DNA from 4 places in the Microbaculum mangrovi genome. Region 3 is predicted to be linked to each of the others. Evidence: predicted binding sites of a transcription regulator. Region 3 holds the regulator's gene; each other region holds the start of a gene.
The links. The regulator LexA, encoded in region 3, represses DNA repair genes until DNA is damaged. The targets are predictions, from matches to a motif close to TGTTCNNNNTGTGTTCNG.
Positions count from the first base shown of each region.

Region 1 (3,682 bases), on a different contig from region 3:
GTCGGAGTCGGTACGGCGGCGACGCTCCAGGATGGCGACGCGCAGCGACACCAGCGACAGCCCGATCAGGCCGGCCGCGGCGACCCAGGAGGCCGGTCCGCCGAAGATGAACGTGAACGGTAGCATCGCGGCCAGGGCGAGCGTCGCCGCATACAGCAGCTGTACGCGCCGGATCCTCGGCGGCCGTGACCGCTGTCCGGCCTCGGTGAGATCGGGTTTTGTCATTAACGCCACGGTGGTCCTGTCGCTCGGATTCTTCGTCCGAATGGGCCCGATCGTGACGGATCGCGATTAAGATCAGGTGAGTCCGATCGTACAAAGACCGGGCAGGGGATTCGGATTTTCGGAAGAAAACCCCCGTCAAACCGCCACTTTCGCGTAAACGCGCGGCGATTGCCGTCTCAAGCAGCCGCCAGAAGGCCCGATCCGGCCGCGCGCATGCCGACGGCCTCGGCGATGTGGAGGCGGCCCACGGCCTCGGCGCCGCCGAGGTCCGCAAGCGTGCGCGCGACGCGAAGGACGCGATGGAACCCGCGCGCCGACAGCTTCAACGACTCAGAGGCGTCGCGCAGAAGCGCCAGGCCGGCGGCATCGGGCCGGGAGACGTCCTCGAGCAGGCGCGCGGGACAACCGGCGTTGGTGCGCACGCCGTCGAGGCCGAGGGCGGCGTAGCGTTCGGCCTGCAGCGTCCGGGCGGCGGCGACACGGGCGCCGACCTCGGCGCTGCCCTCGCTCGGCGGCGGCAGGATCAGATCGGCGGCGGTGACGGCCGGCACCTCCAGACGGAGGTCGATGCGGTCGAGCAGAGGGCCGGAGACGCGGGCCTGGTAGTCGGCGGCGCAGCGCGGCCCGCGCCGGCAGGTGTGGCCGGGCTCGCCGGCCATGCCGCAGCGGCACGGATTCATCGCCGCCACCAGCTGGAAGCGCGAGGGATAGGTCACCCGGTGCATGGCGCGGGCGATGACCGTCTCGCCGGATTCGAGCGGCTGTCGCAGCGAATCGAGGACCTGCGGCGTGAATTCCGGCAGTTCGTCGAGGAAAAGCACGCCGTTATGGGCGAGCGACACCTCGCCGGGACGCGCCTTGGGACCGCCGCCGACCATCGCCGCCATGGAGGCGGAATGATGCGGCGCGCGGAACGGCCGGTCCGCCGACAGACGGCCGCCGGCGATGACGCCGGCGATCGACTGGATCATCGAGACCTCGAGCAGTTCGGCCGGGTTGAGCTTCGGCAGGATCGAGGGCAGGCGCTGGGCCAGCATCGACTTGCCGGCGCCGGGCGGGCCGACGAACAGGAGGTTGTGGCCGCCGGCGGCGGCGATCTCCAGCGCCCGCTTGGCGGTCTCCTGGCCGCGGATCTCGGCAAGGTCGAGCATCGGCCCCGCCTCCTCGCGGATCGCCGGCCGGGGGCGCGACAGAACCTGCGTGCCCTTGAAGTGATTGACGATCTGGATCAGGTCGGCGGGCGCCAGGATCTCCATGTCCGGGCTCGCCCAGGCGGCTTCGGCGCCGCCCTCGGCCGGGCAGATCAGCCCCAGGCCCGCCGCGTTGGCGCCGATCGCAGCGGGAAGCACGCCGCTGACCTGGGTCAGGCGGCCGTCGAGGGCGAGTTCGCCGAGGACGCACCAGCCGGCCAGCGCATCCGCCGGCATCGCGCCGATCGCCGCCATCAGCGCCACGGCGATGGGCAGGTCGAAGTGGCTGCCTTCCTTGGGCAGGTCGGCGGGGGCGAGATTGACGGTGATGCGTTTCGGCGGCAGCGCCAGACCGACGGCGGTCAGCGCCGCGCGGACCCGCTCACGGCTTTCGGCGACCGCCTTGTCGGGCAGGCCGACGATGGCGAAGGCCGGCAACCCCGGCGCGATCTGAACCTGAACGTCGACGCGCCGGGCCTCGATCCCGACGAAGGCGACGGTGGCCACACGCGCAACCATCCCAATCACCCTGCTGAACACTTCGCGCCTCGGTTGACGCATGGGAAGTCTACAACGGGAATCGGATCCAATCAAGAACAATAGGGGAACACGGCGTGGGCACGCTCCGCGCTTCGCGCGCGACCGACGACCCGGCCGGCCCGGCAGCCGGCCCGTCAGCCGACGAGTTCGTCGCGGCGGCGCTTGTATTCCGCTTCCATGACCTCGACATGGCCGAGCACGTTTTCCAGCGCCTCGCGCTTGGACTCGTCCTCGCCCTCCTCGGCCCACTGGGCGAATTCCTCGCGCAGATCGAACAGGACCTCGAGCGCCCCGTTCAGTTCCGCGATCTGCGTCTCCCGGCTCTTGCTGCTCATCGAATTCCCCCGATCCTTGTCGGTTGCAATCCGTCGGACGTGCCGGCCCGGACCGTCACACCGGACCATCACAGGCGCTGTTCGAGTTCCTTGTAGCTGACCGTCAGCACCTGGAACAACACCGCCGTCGACCAGCCGAACAGCAACACGCCGTTCATCGCCGTCATCGGCCCGAGCAGTTCCCATTGCGGCACGGGCACGATGTTGCCGTAGCCGAGCGTGGTGTAGTTGACGAAGGCGAAGCCGAAATCGTTGGCCTCGCCCGGCGTCGCGCCAACCCATTGGTAGAGCGCGCTCCAGACCCCGACCTCGACGATATGGGCGGCCATCAGCACCGCAACCGCCGTCACCATCACGATGACAAGGCGCGCCAGGGCATTGCTGTGGATCGCCTTGACGAAGCGCGAGCCGACGGCGTGCACCAGCACCGCCATCGCGCCGGCATGGATGGCGATATTCAATAAGCTGACGCCCGTGCCGACGAGAAGCACGACCAGCATCGGCGCGGTCCTTCCGGTAAACCGTCTCAGGTCGCCGGCAGGTCCTTGGCGGCGAGCGCCGTCATGGTCAGCGCGATACCGGCGAACAGGAGGTTGATACCGACCAGGAGCCCGATCGCCCAGGTCGCCGTGTCCGGCCAGCCGGCGAAGATCAGCACCGCCAGCGCGATGTCGATGACGCCGGAGATGATCAGCCAGACCCAGCTCGACGCCAGCGCCTTGCGGAACTCGATGCCGGCGATGAACTGGAACACGCCCTCGACCAGGAACAGGATGATCAGCGCCATCGTCAGCGTCAGCACGCCCTTGAGCGGATTGGCGACGATGATGAAGCCGACGATCAGCGCGAGGATGCCGATCAGGAGCGACCACCAGAAGCCCGGCGCCGATCGCGACTGGAACGTGGCGACGACGCGGATGATGCCGCCGATGACGAACAACCAGCCGACGAAGATCGTGGCCGCCAGGGTGGTGACCTGCGGGATGACGATGGCGACAATGCCGAGGATCACCATGACGATGCCCTGGACCAGAAACAGCGTTCGATGCTTGCGGATCGCGTCGCGCGTCTGGGCGGCAAGTTCTTCCCGCGTCGGCAGACCAGCTTCAGGCGTAGACATGGTTCGGCCTCCATTTGCCACTGATTCGCGCAGACTCTCACGCGGGGGCGCGAGCGTCCAGACCCAATGGCAGCCCGGGGCGGCAGCCCGGGGCGGCAGCCCGGCGCGGCCGCGCCGGGCTATTCCGGCCCGATCGGGGGCTTTCCGGCGGTCTGAGTTATCGGGTCAGGCCGGCGCCAGAGCGGGTCGGCGCCGAACCGGGCCGGTGCCAGTGATTGCCGGGCCGGTGGTGATAGAAGCCGTTGCAGAAGGGGCCGGGTAGATCGAGGCGG
Region 1 is NZ_JBPODT010000004.1:449,938-453,619, forward strand. It holds gene ACSF9G_RS18830 (PAS domain-containing hybrid sensor histidine kinase/response regulator) at 1-225, opposite strand, end outside; gene ACSF9G_RS18835 (YifB family Mg chelatase-like AAA ATPase) at 402-1,934, opposite strand; gene ACSF9G_RS18840 (hypothetical protein) at 2,090-2,290, opposite strand; gene ACSF9G_RS18845 (potassium channel family protein) at 2,359-2,790, opposite strand; gene ACSF9G_RS18850 (HdeD family acid-resistance protein) at 2,817-3,410, opposite strand; gene ubiV (ubiquinone anaerobic biosynthesis protein UbiV) at 3,568-3,682, opposite strand, start outside.
Region 1: a site for LexA is predicted at 2,008-2,025, ahead of ACSF9G_RS18835 (YifB family Mg chelatase-like AAA ATPase). Genes of this name have one in related genera too.

Region 2 (3,682 bases), on a different contig from region 3:
ACGGAAAGCCGCTGTTCGCCAACGCGCGCTACGTGATACCGGAGACCGAATACGCCTTCTGGACATCGCCGGACCGGATGGGAACGCCAGTCGAGGGCGTGGCGAAGCTGACGGCGGCGAACGTGGTGCCGCACGCGGAGAAGGCCACCTTCGTCAAGGACGGCGCGGACGTCATCACCGGCATCCGCGCGGTTGGCGCGCCAGGCCATACGCCGGGCCACACCGCCTACATGATCGAGAGCGCCGGCAAGCCGTTCCTGTTGTGGGGCGACGTCACCAACCATTACATCGTGTCGCTGCAGCGGCCGGACTGGCACGTCTCCTTCGACATCGACAAGGACCAGGCGGTGAAGACGCGCAAGGCGGTCCTCGACATGGCGGCGACCGACAGGATTCCGGTTACCGGCTATCACATGCCGTTTCCCGCCGTCGGCTATGTCGAAAAGGTCGGCGACGGCTACCGCTGGGTGCCGGTGAGCTACCAGCTGCGCCTGTAGGCGCGACTATCGCGACTATACAGAGCGGGGCGGCCTAGAGCGGGTCGCCCCGTCGCCATTTCCGCCAGTCCCCGACATCGTCGACATCCGACAGCGTCGCGGCGAAGCCGACCGACAGGCCGCCACAGTTTCGAAGCGTGTCCTTCAGCGCGTGCCTCGTCGACCAGCGCACGGCGTCGAAAAGGCGCGGCACGCGCGGCCGGCGCCTCATGCCCGCGAGCCAGTAGCCCCCGTCCGTCGCCGGCCCGAACACCACGTCGTGTCGCCCCAAACTGTGGAATGCATCGGCGACATGCGCCGGTTCGATGCCGGGAATGTCGCTGCCGACGATGATCGCCGGTCCCGGCGGCAGGCGGTCCATGACGCCCTGCATGCGGACTCCGAGGTCTCCTCCGCCCTGGCCGATTACCGGCACGCCGCGCGGCCAGACGGGATCGCCTGCCGCGCTGTCGGGGGAAACGGCGAGCACGGTCGTCCAGCGCCGGTCGCGACCGAGCCGGCGGATCAGGCGTTGCAGCGTGACGCGATAGAATCGGGTCGCCTCGACCGCGCCGACATCGCGCGCCAGGCGCGACTTCACGCGGCCGGCGCGCGGCTGTTTCGCCATCACCACGAGCCAGCGGTTCACGGGGATCAGCCGTAGACGCGCGCGATGAGGCGCGGCGGCACGCGCAGGAAGAACAAGGTGAGGCAGCCGGCATTGCGGGCCATGCGGCGCAGATAACCCTCGCGGCGGTAGCGCGCGGCGCTGGTGACGGCGCGGGCGCGCAGATAGACGAGGCCCCGCCTGCCGATGCGGCGCACCAGATCGACGTCCTCCATCAGCGGAATCGACTTGAAGCCGCCGAGCCGTTCGTAGTGGCGGCGCGAGATCAGCAGGCCCTGGTCGCCATAGGGCAACGCGAACAGGGCGCAGCGGACCCGCACGATCGCCTCCAGCAGGCGCGCCGAAAAGCCGTAATCGTCCAGCACGAACCCGAACACGGCGGCGCGACGGTCGGCCTCGTTCCTGGATTCGAGCCGCTCGATGAAGCTCGCCGCCTCCCGGTGCCAACCCTCGTCGAGCCTGGTGTCGGAATGCAGGAACAGAATCCAGGGCTGGCGGGCGGCCCTCGCCCCCTCGGCGAGCTGGCTGCCGCGGCCGCGCGGCGCGGAGACGATGTCGCAGCCCAGCTCGTCGGCGATCGCGAGCGTATCGTCGCGCGATCCGCCGTCCGAAACCACCACCTGCGAGACGACGCCGGCCACGGCCGCGGGAATCAGCGTCGCCAGCGTGCCGACGAGGGTGCGCTCGGACTCCAGGGTGGGGATCACGACCGTGAGCATTACGGCGGTTTATATCGCGGCGCGCGGCCGCGCCATCCGGGATCACGGAAATTTGGGCTAAAGCCGCCCTATGTTCTTGTTATGTTCCTGCTCCTGATCTATTGTTCGGGTCATGGCAGAGCGATTCCCCATTGCTGAACGGGTCGAGGCCGGACCGGCGGAACCCGGTCTGGCAGGAACCGGGCCGGCCGACCACAGGCCTGGCGGTCTCGGCGACGGCATCGCCGAGACGCGGCGGCGGGGGCGCGGCGCCGGCTCGAACCTGTCCGGCCGCTACGAGTCGCTGGCGCGGTCGATCTTCGACGACGGCTGGGGCTCGCTCGACGAGTTGCCGCCCTTCGCGACGACGGTGACGATCGAGAAGCCAAAGCGCATCATCACCCGCAACGACTCGCCGGATGTGAATTTCGACCGCTCGATCAATCCCTATCGCGGCTGCGAACACGGCTGCGCCTACTGCTACGCGCGGCCGACGCACGCCTATATGGGGCTGTCGCCGGGGCTCGACTTCGAATCGAAGCTGTTCGCCAAGCCGAACGCGGCCGAGCTGCTGGAAAAGGAGCTCGCCAACCCGAACTATGCGCCGGCCATGATCGCGCTGGGGACGAACACCGACCCGTATCAGCCGATCGAGCGGCAGCAGCGCATCACCCGGCGGGTCCTCGAAGTGCTCGACCGCTACAATCATCCGGTCGGCATCGTCACCAAGTCCGCGCTGGTAACCCGCGACATCGACATCCTGTCGCGCTTGGCCGAGCGCGGCCTCGTCAAGGTGGCGCTGTCGGTGACAAGCCTCGACCGCAAGCTGTCGCGGGCGCTGGAGCCGCGCGCTTCGACGCCGTCGCGCCGGCTGGAGGCGCTGATGCGGCTTGCCGAGGCGGGCATCCCGACCGCCGTCCTGGTCGCCCCGGTCATTCCCGCCCTCAACGATTCGGAGATCGAGTCGATCCTGGCGGCCGCGGCGGCGGCCGGCGTCACGGAAGCGGGCTACATCCTGCTGCGGCTGCCGCTGGAAGTGCGCGACCTGTTCGTCGAATGGCTTCAAAACAACGCGCCGGACCGGGCCGCCCGCGTCATGTCGCTCGTTTCCCAGACGCGCGACGGCAAGCACAACCAGTCGGAGTTCGGCAAGCGGATGACCGGCTCGGGCCCGCTCGCCTGGACCATCGGGCGACGCTTCGAACTTGCCGCGGACCGCAACAAGCTCAACCGCGCCAAATTCAAGCTGCGCACCGATCTGTTCGAGCGCCCGCTCGCGGCGGGCGACCAGATGAGCCTGTTCTAGAAAACCAGACATTGAGGAGAAGCCCCTTGGACCAGCGCATCAGCGTGATCACTCTCGGCGTCGCGGACGTACAGGCGGCCGCGGAATTCTATGAACGGCTCGGCTGGACGCGGTCCTCGCAGAGCCTGGACGCGGTCGCCTTTTTCGATGCCGGCGGCATGGTGTTCGCCCTCTACGGCACCGCGGCGCTTGCCGAGGATGCCGGGCTGTCGGCGGAAGGACACGGGTTTCGCCGCGTCACCCTGGCGCAGAACCTCGCCTCCACGGACGCCGTCGATGCCCTGCTGAAAGAGGCGGAAGCCGCCGGGGCGCGGCTGATCAAGCCGGCCGCCGAGACCTTCTGGGGCGGCTATTCCGGCTATTTCGCCGATCCCGACGGCCATCTCTGGGAGATCTCCTACAACCCGTTCTGGCCGCTCGACCAGGACGGACGGGTACAGCTTCCGGGCTGAGACCCGCCTTTACCGGTTTCCTTGCAGGTCGTGGCCGCCCTTTCACTCAAGCGACCTGTGTCCGCCGGCCGGCGAAGCCCCCTCGCCGGCCGGCCCCCCTCGCCCCTCTCTGCTGTCCCCCT
Region 2 is NZ_JBPODT010000003.1:517,249-520,930, reverse strand. It holds gene ACSF9G_RS15255 (MBL fold metallo-hydrolase) at 1-497, shown strand, start outside; gene ACSF9G_RS15250 (TIGR04282 family arsenosugar biosynthesis glycosyltransferase) at 532-1,125, opposite strand; gene ACSF9G_RS15245 (TIGR04283 family arsenosugar biosynthesis glycosyltransferase) at 1,131-1,823, opposite strand; gene ACSF9G_RS15240 (PA0069 family radical SAM protein) at 1,936-3,108, shown strand; gene ACSF9G_RS15235 (VOC family protein) at 3,135-3,560, shown strand.
Region 2: a site for LexA is predicted at 1,895-1,912, ahead of ACSF9G_RS15240 (PA0069 family radical SAM protein). Genes of this name have one in related genera too.

Region 3 (3,682 bases):
CGCGTCTCGAAACCGCGATCGAGCGAACGCGCCTTTATGTCGCCGGGCGAATCCAGCGGTCGCTGCCTGGCTCCGTCGGTGCGATCGCGACGGCGCTTGTGACCGGTGAGCGCGGCGCGATACCCGAAGCCGACGAGGACGCGCTTCGGGCCTCCGGCCTGGCGCACATCCTGGCGATCTCGGGCCTGCACATGATGCTTGTCGTCGGGACGCTGTTCTGGTTCGCCCGTGCCTGCTTCGCGCTGTCGCCGGATCTCGCGCTGACCCGGCCGATCAAGAAGTGGGCGGCGTCGATCGCTCTGATCGGCGGGCTCGGCTACCTGGTGCTGTCTGGCGCCTCGATCGCAACGCAGCGCGCCTTCATCATGGCGGCGATCATGCTGGTCGCCGTGCTGCTCGACCGGCCTGCGATCACGCTGCGCAACGTCGCGATCGCTGCATCGATCGTGCTCGTGCTGACGCCCGAAGCGCTCGTGACGGCGAGCTTCCAGATGTCGTTCGCCGCGACCGTGGCCCTGATATCGGCCTATGAGGCGCTTCGGTCCTGGTCGCTTGCGCGCGGCGAGAGCGCGGTTTCGCCGCAGATCCGCTTTCTCGTTCGTGCCGTGCTTGGTCTCATGTTCACCGCGCTGATCGCCGGGTTGGCGACGGGACCGTTCGCTGCCTATCACTTCAACCGCGTGGCGATCTACGGGTTGATCGCCAACGTCGCGGCGATGCCGCTCGTCAGCGTGCTGGTCATGCCGTCCGCTCTGTTCGCGATGTTGCTCATGCCCTTCGGGCTGGAGGGGCTCGCGCTCGCCCCGATGGGGCAGGGCATCGAGGGCGTTCTCGCCGTGGCCAGGACGGTTGCCGGCTGGGACGGGGCGGTGCGCATGGTCCCGCAGGTGCCGGCGGTCGCGTTGCTTCTGACGATTGCCGGCGGGCTCTGGCTGTTGCTTTGGCGCACGGGCGTCCGACTCCTGGGGCTACCGTTCATTGCGGCCGGAGTCGGCCTGACCGTGCTCTCCGGGCCTCCGGACCTCTTCGTCGCGCGGGACCTGCGGATGGCGGCGCTGCGGATGCAGGATGGCGAGCTGGCGTTCCTGCCAAAGGCCGGATCGGACTACGAGGTGGAGGTGTGGCTGCGCAGCGCCGGCCTCGTGCCCGAAGGGACACCGCGAAGACGGGCGGACTGCGACGAGTGGGCCTGTGTCGCCGACAACGGCCGCCTGCGTGTTTCCTACGTGAGCGATCCGGTGGCGTTTGCGGAGGATTGCGCCTGGGCAGACGTCGTCGTCACACCGATCTCGCCGCCTCAGTGGTGCAGGGACGACGCAATCGTGATCGGTCCGCAGGATGCCGCGCGGTCCGGCGCGATCACGCTCACAAAGACAGCCAACGGCATCGCCATCGAGACGGCGGCGGACCGGTCCGGCGACCGCCCCTGGACGCGCCGGGCCCGCTGAGTCCGGCGGGCGCCTTCAGTATTGACGGATGAGGCCGACCAGCCGGCCCTGAATGGCAACCCGGTCCGGACCGAAAATCCGGGTTTCGTAGGCCGGGTTTGCCGCCTCCAGCGCGATCGATGCGCCCTTGCGGCGCAGGCGCTTCAAGGTGGCTTCCTCGTCGTCGATCAGCGCCACCACGATATCGCCCGTGTCGGCGGTGTCCGTCTTGCGGATCAGGACCGTGTCGCCGTCGAGGATACCGGCGTCGACCATGGAGTCGCCGCGTACCTCGAGGGCGAAATGCTCGCCCTTCGTCAGAAGCTCGACCGGCACCTGGATCGAATGGCTGTGGTTCTGGATCGCCGAGATCGGCGTGCCCGCGGCAATGCGGCCCATGACGGGGACCGCCACCGCGTTCGAGTTTGCAGCTTCGGTCTCGACGGGCTCGGGTGCGGGGGGCGGAACCTTGCCGAGACTGCCCTCGATGACGCTCGGTGCGAAGCCGCGACCGCGCGCGGCAAGTCCCGGTGCCACCGAGTCTGGCAGCCGGACGATTTCCAGCGCACGGGCGCGATGCGGCAGGCGTCGGATGAAGCCGCGCTCCTCGAGCGCCGTGATGAGCCGGTGGATGCCGGATTTCGAGCGCAGGTCCAGCGCTTCCTTCATCTCGTCGAAGGAGGGTGGCACGCCCGATTCCTTGAGACGTTCGTGGATGAACATCAGCAATTCATGCTGTTTCCGCGTGAGCATTGCGCGCTCCCGTTGCCGCTTCCGCCCGTCTTCGGGCGCCAGGGTGTGTACAAATCAAGAACAAACATACATGTTCTTGTTGTGTTCGGCAACGGCTAATATCGCGTGCAAACTGGCGCCAGATGGGTCCGATGCGCCGGGGGCGTCTTTGCGAATCGGAATTCGCCCGGGCTCTAGAAGTCCATCAGGAGCGCTCGGCAGGTCTCGCCGGCCTTCGCGGCCGGGGCGAAGGGCGGGCGGATGATCAGCGCGTCGGCCCTGGCCAGCGTGGCCAGCATGGAGCTGTCCTGCCTGCCGAAGGGCGTGACGACGAGGGTGCCGTCGGGATCGATGCTGGACATCGCGCGCAGATAATCCTGGCGCTGATCGTTTTCGCCGAGATCCGCGCCGAGGCGCGCGTTGGTCTCGCCGGACCGCGTTTCCGTAAGGCCGCTCAGCGCGTGGATCAGTGGCACGAGGAACAGCCGCGCGGTGATCATCGCCGAGACCGGATTGCCGGGCAGCCCGAGGAATCGACTGGCGCCGAACATGCCGAACATCAGCGGCTTGCCGGGCCGCATGGCGATCTTCCAGAAATCGAGCGACAGGCCTTCGGCGACCAGAACGTCCTGGACGATGTCATGCTCGCCGACCGAAGCGCCGCCGAGGGTCACCAGGACATCGGCGGCGGAGTCCCGCGCTTTCGCGACGGCGCCGGCCAGGGCCTCGCGGTCGTCCGCCGCGATGCCGAGATCGACGGGAATGCCGCCGGCCCGCCGGACAATGGCCGCAAGCCCGAAGCCGTTGGACGCGATGATCTTTTCCGGTCCGGGATCGGAGCCGGGCAGGGCGAGCTCGTCGCCTGTCGACAGGATCGCGACCCTCGGCCGGCCATGTACGGACAGGTCGGCATGGTTCATCGCGGCGGCGAGGGCGATGGCGCGCGGGTCGGCACGGCGGCCGGCGCCGAGCAGCACGTCGCCTTCGGCGAAGTCGAGCCCGCGTTTGCGCACGAACCGGCCGATGCCGGAGGATTCAAGAACGGTGACCTCGTCGCCGGCGCGCTCGGTATCTTCCTGGATGACGATCGCGTCGGCGCCGTCGGGCAGGGGGGCGCCGGTGAAGATGCGCACGGCTTCGCCCGGACCGACCGTTCCCTGGAAGGAATGGCCGGCGGGGGCGGCTCCGATGACGCGCAGACGCGCGGGCACGGTCGCGACGTCGGCGGCGCGCACCGCATAGCCGTCCATCGCCGAGGTGTCCCAGGGCGGCTGCGTGCGCCGGGCGGCGATGTCCTCAGCGAGGACACGGTCCAGCGCGTCGTCGAGGGGCACCCGCTCGGCGGGCCTTGGGGGAACGCCTTCGACGATGCGCCGCAGGGCTTCTTCGACCGGGAGGAGGGCCATGGTCTCAGCCATCCTGTCCGCTGTCGTCGGCGTGCCAGCTGCCCGAGCGGCCACCGGATTTCTCCAGCAGGCGAATGCCGGTGATCTCGATGCCGCGGTCGACCGCCTTGACCATGT
Region 3 is NZ_JBPODT010000002.1:1,169,189-1,172,870, reverse strand. It holds gene ACSF9G_RS11870 (ComEC/Rec2 family competence protein) at 1-1,448, shown strand, start outside; gene lexA (transcriptional repressor LexA) at 1,464-2,180, opposite strand; gene ACSF9G_RS11860 (molybdopterin molybdotransferase MoeA) at 2,354-3,565, opposite strand; gene moaC (cyclic pyranopterin monophosphate synthase MoaC) at 3,570-3,682, opposite strand, start outside.

Region 4 (3,682 bases), on a different contig from region 3:
GGTTCCAGCGCCAGCGCCATGAAGGCGGGGCCCGACCACTGTGCGGCGTAGTGGCTGGCGATCCGCGAATCGAAGCCGAAGCGCTTGTAGTAGGGCGGGTCGCCGAGAACGAAGACGAGATCCTCGCCCGCCTCCTCGAGCCGGCTAATCCCTTCGCGCACCAGTGCCGTGCCGACGCCGCGACGCTGGTAGCAACGCGCCACGGCGACCGGCGCGAGTGCGGTCGCGCGGTTGTCGCTTCCCTCGATCCTGAGCCGCGAGAAGCCGGCATAGCCGACGATCTTGCCGTTCTTTTCCGCCACGAGAGACAGGACGAGGTCGCCGTCCGTGCGCAGCTTGTCGATCAGCTTGCCTTCAAGTTCGCTGTCGAAGGCGGCGGATATGACACAGCGGATTGCGGAGACGTCGGCAGGTGTTTCCTGGCGGATGGTTACGCCATCCATATTTTTGTCTGAAGACATGTTCGTCTTTCATTGGGCAGTTAGCCAATTCACCCGAACATTATACCCTTTTTCAGCCGGGCGCCCCTTGCGAATTCCGCATAGCTCATCTGTTGGCGGCCGGGCCGCTGGATCTCGACGAGCCTGATGGCACCGCCCGCGCAGGCAACGATCCCGTCCTCGTCGACGAGCGTGCCGGGGGCCTCGGGGCCGTCGCGATCCATGCTCTGCGAGCGGAGCACTTTCACGCGTTCGCCGGCGAGGTCGAACCAGGCTCCGGGAAACGGTGACAGGCCGCGGATGTGGTCGTGGACGGTTTGGGACGGCCGTGCCCAGTCGATGCGGGACTCCGCTTTGTCGATCTTGCTGGCATAGGTGACGCCGTCTTCCGGCTGGTCGCGGCAGTCCAGGCTGTCGCGCGATAGCGCGGCAAGCGCGCGCGCCATCAGCCCCGCGCCGATCAGCGCCAGCCGGTCGTGCAACTCGCCGGCGGTCATGTCGGGACCGATCGCGAGCCGCTCCTCCATGCAGACGGGACCGGTGTCGAGCCCCTCGGCCATGCGCATGACGGCGACGCCGGTCTCGCTGTCGCCGGCCATGATCGCCCGCTGGATCGGGGCGGCGCCGCGCCAGCGCGGCAACAGCGAGGCATGCAGATTGAAGCAGCCCTGCGCCGGCGCCTTGAGGACGGCCTTCGGCAGGATCAGTCCGTAGGCGACGACCACCGCCGCGTCGGCCCCGTGCGCGGCGAAGGCGCCCTGGGCCGTCTCGTCCCTCAGGGTTTTCGGCGTCAGAACCGGCAGGCCGAACCGGTCCGCCGCCTCGTGTACGGGGCTCTTGCGCTCGGCCATCCCGCGCCCGGCGCGCCGCGGCGGCTGCGAGTAGACGGCGACGACCTCGTGGCCCGCGCCGACGATTTCGGTCAGCGTCGGCACCGCGAAGTCCGGCGTTCCCATGAAGACGATGCGGAGGGTCACGGCGGGTCTTGTCCTGGTCGCGGGGCGGGACGGTCGCGCCCGGGGCTCATTCGGCCGCCGGCTGCTCGCTGTCCCCGGTGGGATCGGCGGCGCGGCGGCGCTTGAACTCGGGCACCTCGCCGCGCCTGGCGGCCTTGGTGAACTTCTTGACCACCCGGTCGCGCTTCAGCTTGGAGATGTGATCGATGAACAGGACGCCGTTGAGGTGATCGACCTCGTGCTGCACGCAGGTCGCCAGCAGCCCTTCGCAGGCGAGCTCCTGTTCCTTGCCGTCGCGGTCCAAGAACCGGACGGTGCAGGCGGCCGGCCGTTCGACCTCCTCGTAATAGTCGGGGATCGACAGGCAGCCCTCCTCGTAGGTCGAGGTTTCTTCCGAGGTCCAGATGATTTCCGGATTGATAAGGCAGATCGGTGCCTTCGGGTCGTCTTCCTTCGACACGTCGATGACGACGATGCGTTTCAGGACGCCGATCTGGCAGGCGGCGAGACCAATGCCGGGCGCCTCGTACATGGTCTCCAGCATGTCGTCCAGAAGCGCGTGCACGTCGTCGTCGACCGCCGGGACGGGCTCGCAGACCTGGCGCAGGACGGGATCGGGAATGTAGACGATGTCGCGAATTGTCATGGCGCTCAGATAGGAGAAAGCCCGGCCCGGGTCAACGCGGCGCATTGGCCGCGCGTCAAGGAATGTTCGCGTTTTGATCTCGCAATGCCGGAAGAATCGACTAGACTTGGTGGCATGGATCAGCCGCTTGTCGAAATCTCGGGTCGCCTGTTCACCGTCGGCGAGGGCGCTCTCGCCGGCGCCGCGCTGCTTTTCGTGGTTCTGCTGCTGATTCTGATCGGCGTCTTCCGGTCGCGCCGGCCGGATGCCGAGGAGGTGCGCCGCCGCCAGGAGGCCGAGCGCCAGCTCGCCGAGATGGCCCGCGCCCAGGCGGACATGAGCCGCACCCAGGCCGAACTGACCGGCCGCATGCAGACCATGGCCGAGGTGTTCGGAACCCGTCATGCCGATCTGGCGCGCGGCCTCAACGAGCGCCTCGACAAGTTCGGCCAGCGGCTCGGCCAGTCGGTCGAGACCCAGACGCGGGCCACCCACGACAGCCTGTCGAAGCTGAACGAGCGGCTCGCCGTCATCGACCGGGCGCAGAAGAACATCACCGAGTTGTCGAAGGAGGTCGTCGGCCTCAACCAGATCCTCGCCAACAAGCAGACCCGTGGCGCCTTCGGCCAGGGCCGGATGGAAGCGATCGTCCGCGACGGTCTGCCGGCCGGCTCCTACGAGTTCCAGTGGACGCTGTCGAACAACCGGCGTCCGGACTGCATCGTCCGCTTTCCCAATACCGAGGCCGTGCTGGTCATCGACGCCAAGTTTCCGCTGGAGGCGTTCGGCGCATTCCGGGAGGCGGAGATCGAGGATGCCCGCAAGATCGCCGCGCAGCGCCTGCGTACCGATTTTCTCAAGCACGTCACCGATATCCGCGAGCGCTATTTCATCCCGGGCGAGACCCAGGATCTGGCGATCATGTTCGTGCCCTCCGAATCGATCTACGCCGACCTGCACGAGCATTTCGAGGACGTCGTCCAGAAGGCCCACCGCGCCCGCATCATCGTCGTCGGCCCGTCGATGCTGATGCTGTCGATCCAGGTGATGCAGTCGATCCTGCGCGACGCGCGGATGCGCGAGCAGGCCCATCTGATCCACAAGGAAGTGACGCATCTCTCCGACGACGTGCGCCGCCTGCAGGAGCGCGTGTCGAAGCTGCAGCAGCATCACGGCCAGGCCGGCCGCGACATCGAGCAGATCCTCACCTCGACCGACAAGATCATCAAGCGCGGCGAGAAGATCGGCCAGCTCGACCTGGAAGAGGACAGCGGCGCGTCGTCGGTGGAGGAAAAGGCGCCGCCCGGCCCGCGTCTGCTTGCCGGCGAGTGATCGTCAGAACGACGGGACTTCAGGCCGGCTGAAACTCGGGGCGCCAGGGACCCAAGTCGCTAGGAACTCAGCTCGGTGGCGTGTCGGGCCGGTCGCCGAAGGCGTTCGGCCCCTCGTCACCGGGGATCACCCCGGCCGCCACCATCCAGATCATCCCGACAACCGGAACGAAGGCGAGCAGGCACCAGAACCAGGGCAGGCCCCGGTCGTGCTGGCGTTTCACCAGGATCGCCATCTCCAGCCACAGCGAGGCGAGGCCCAGCATGAGGGTCGGCCCGGCGGCCGCCTCCTGGCCGACGGCGGACACGATCAGGCTGATGGTGACGAAC
Region 4 is NZ_JBPODT010000003.1:76,758-80,439, forward strand. It holds gene ACSF9G_RS13095 (GNAT family N-acetyltransferase) at 1-443, opposite strand, end outside; gene fmt (methionyl-tRNA formyltransferase) at 491-1,417, opposite strand; gene def (peptide deformylase) at 1,464-2,042, opposite strand; gene ACSF9G_RS13110 (DNA recombination protein RmuC) at 2,157-3,353, shown strand; gene ACSF9G_RS13115 (DUF805 domain-containing protein) at 3,421-3,682, opposite strand, start outside.
Region 4: a site for LexA is predicted at 2,106-2,123, ahead of ACSF9G_RS13110 (DNA recombination protein RmuC). Genes of this name have one in related genera too.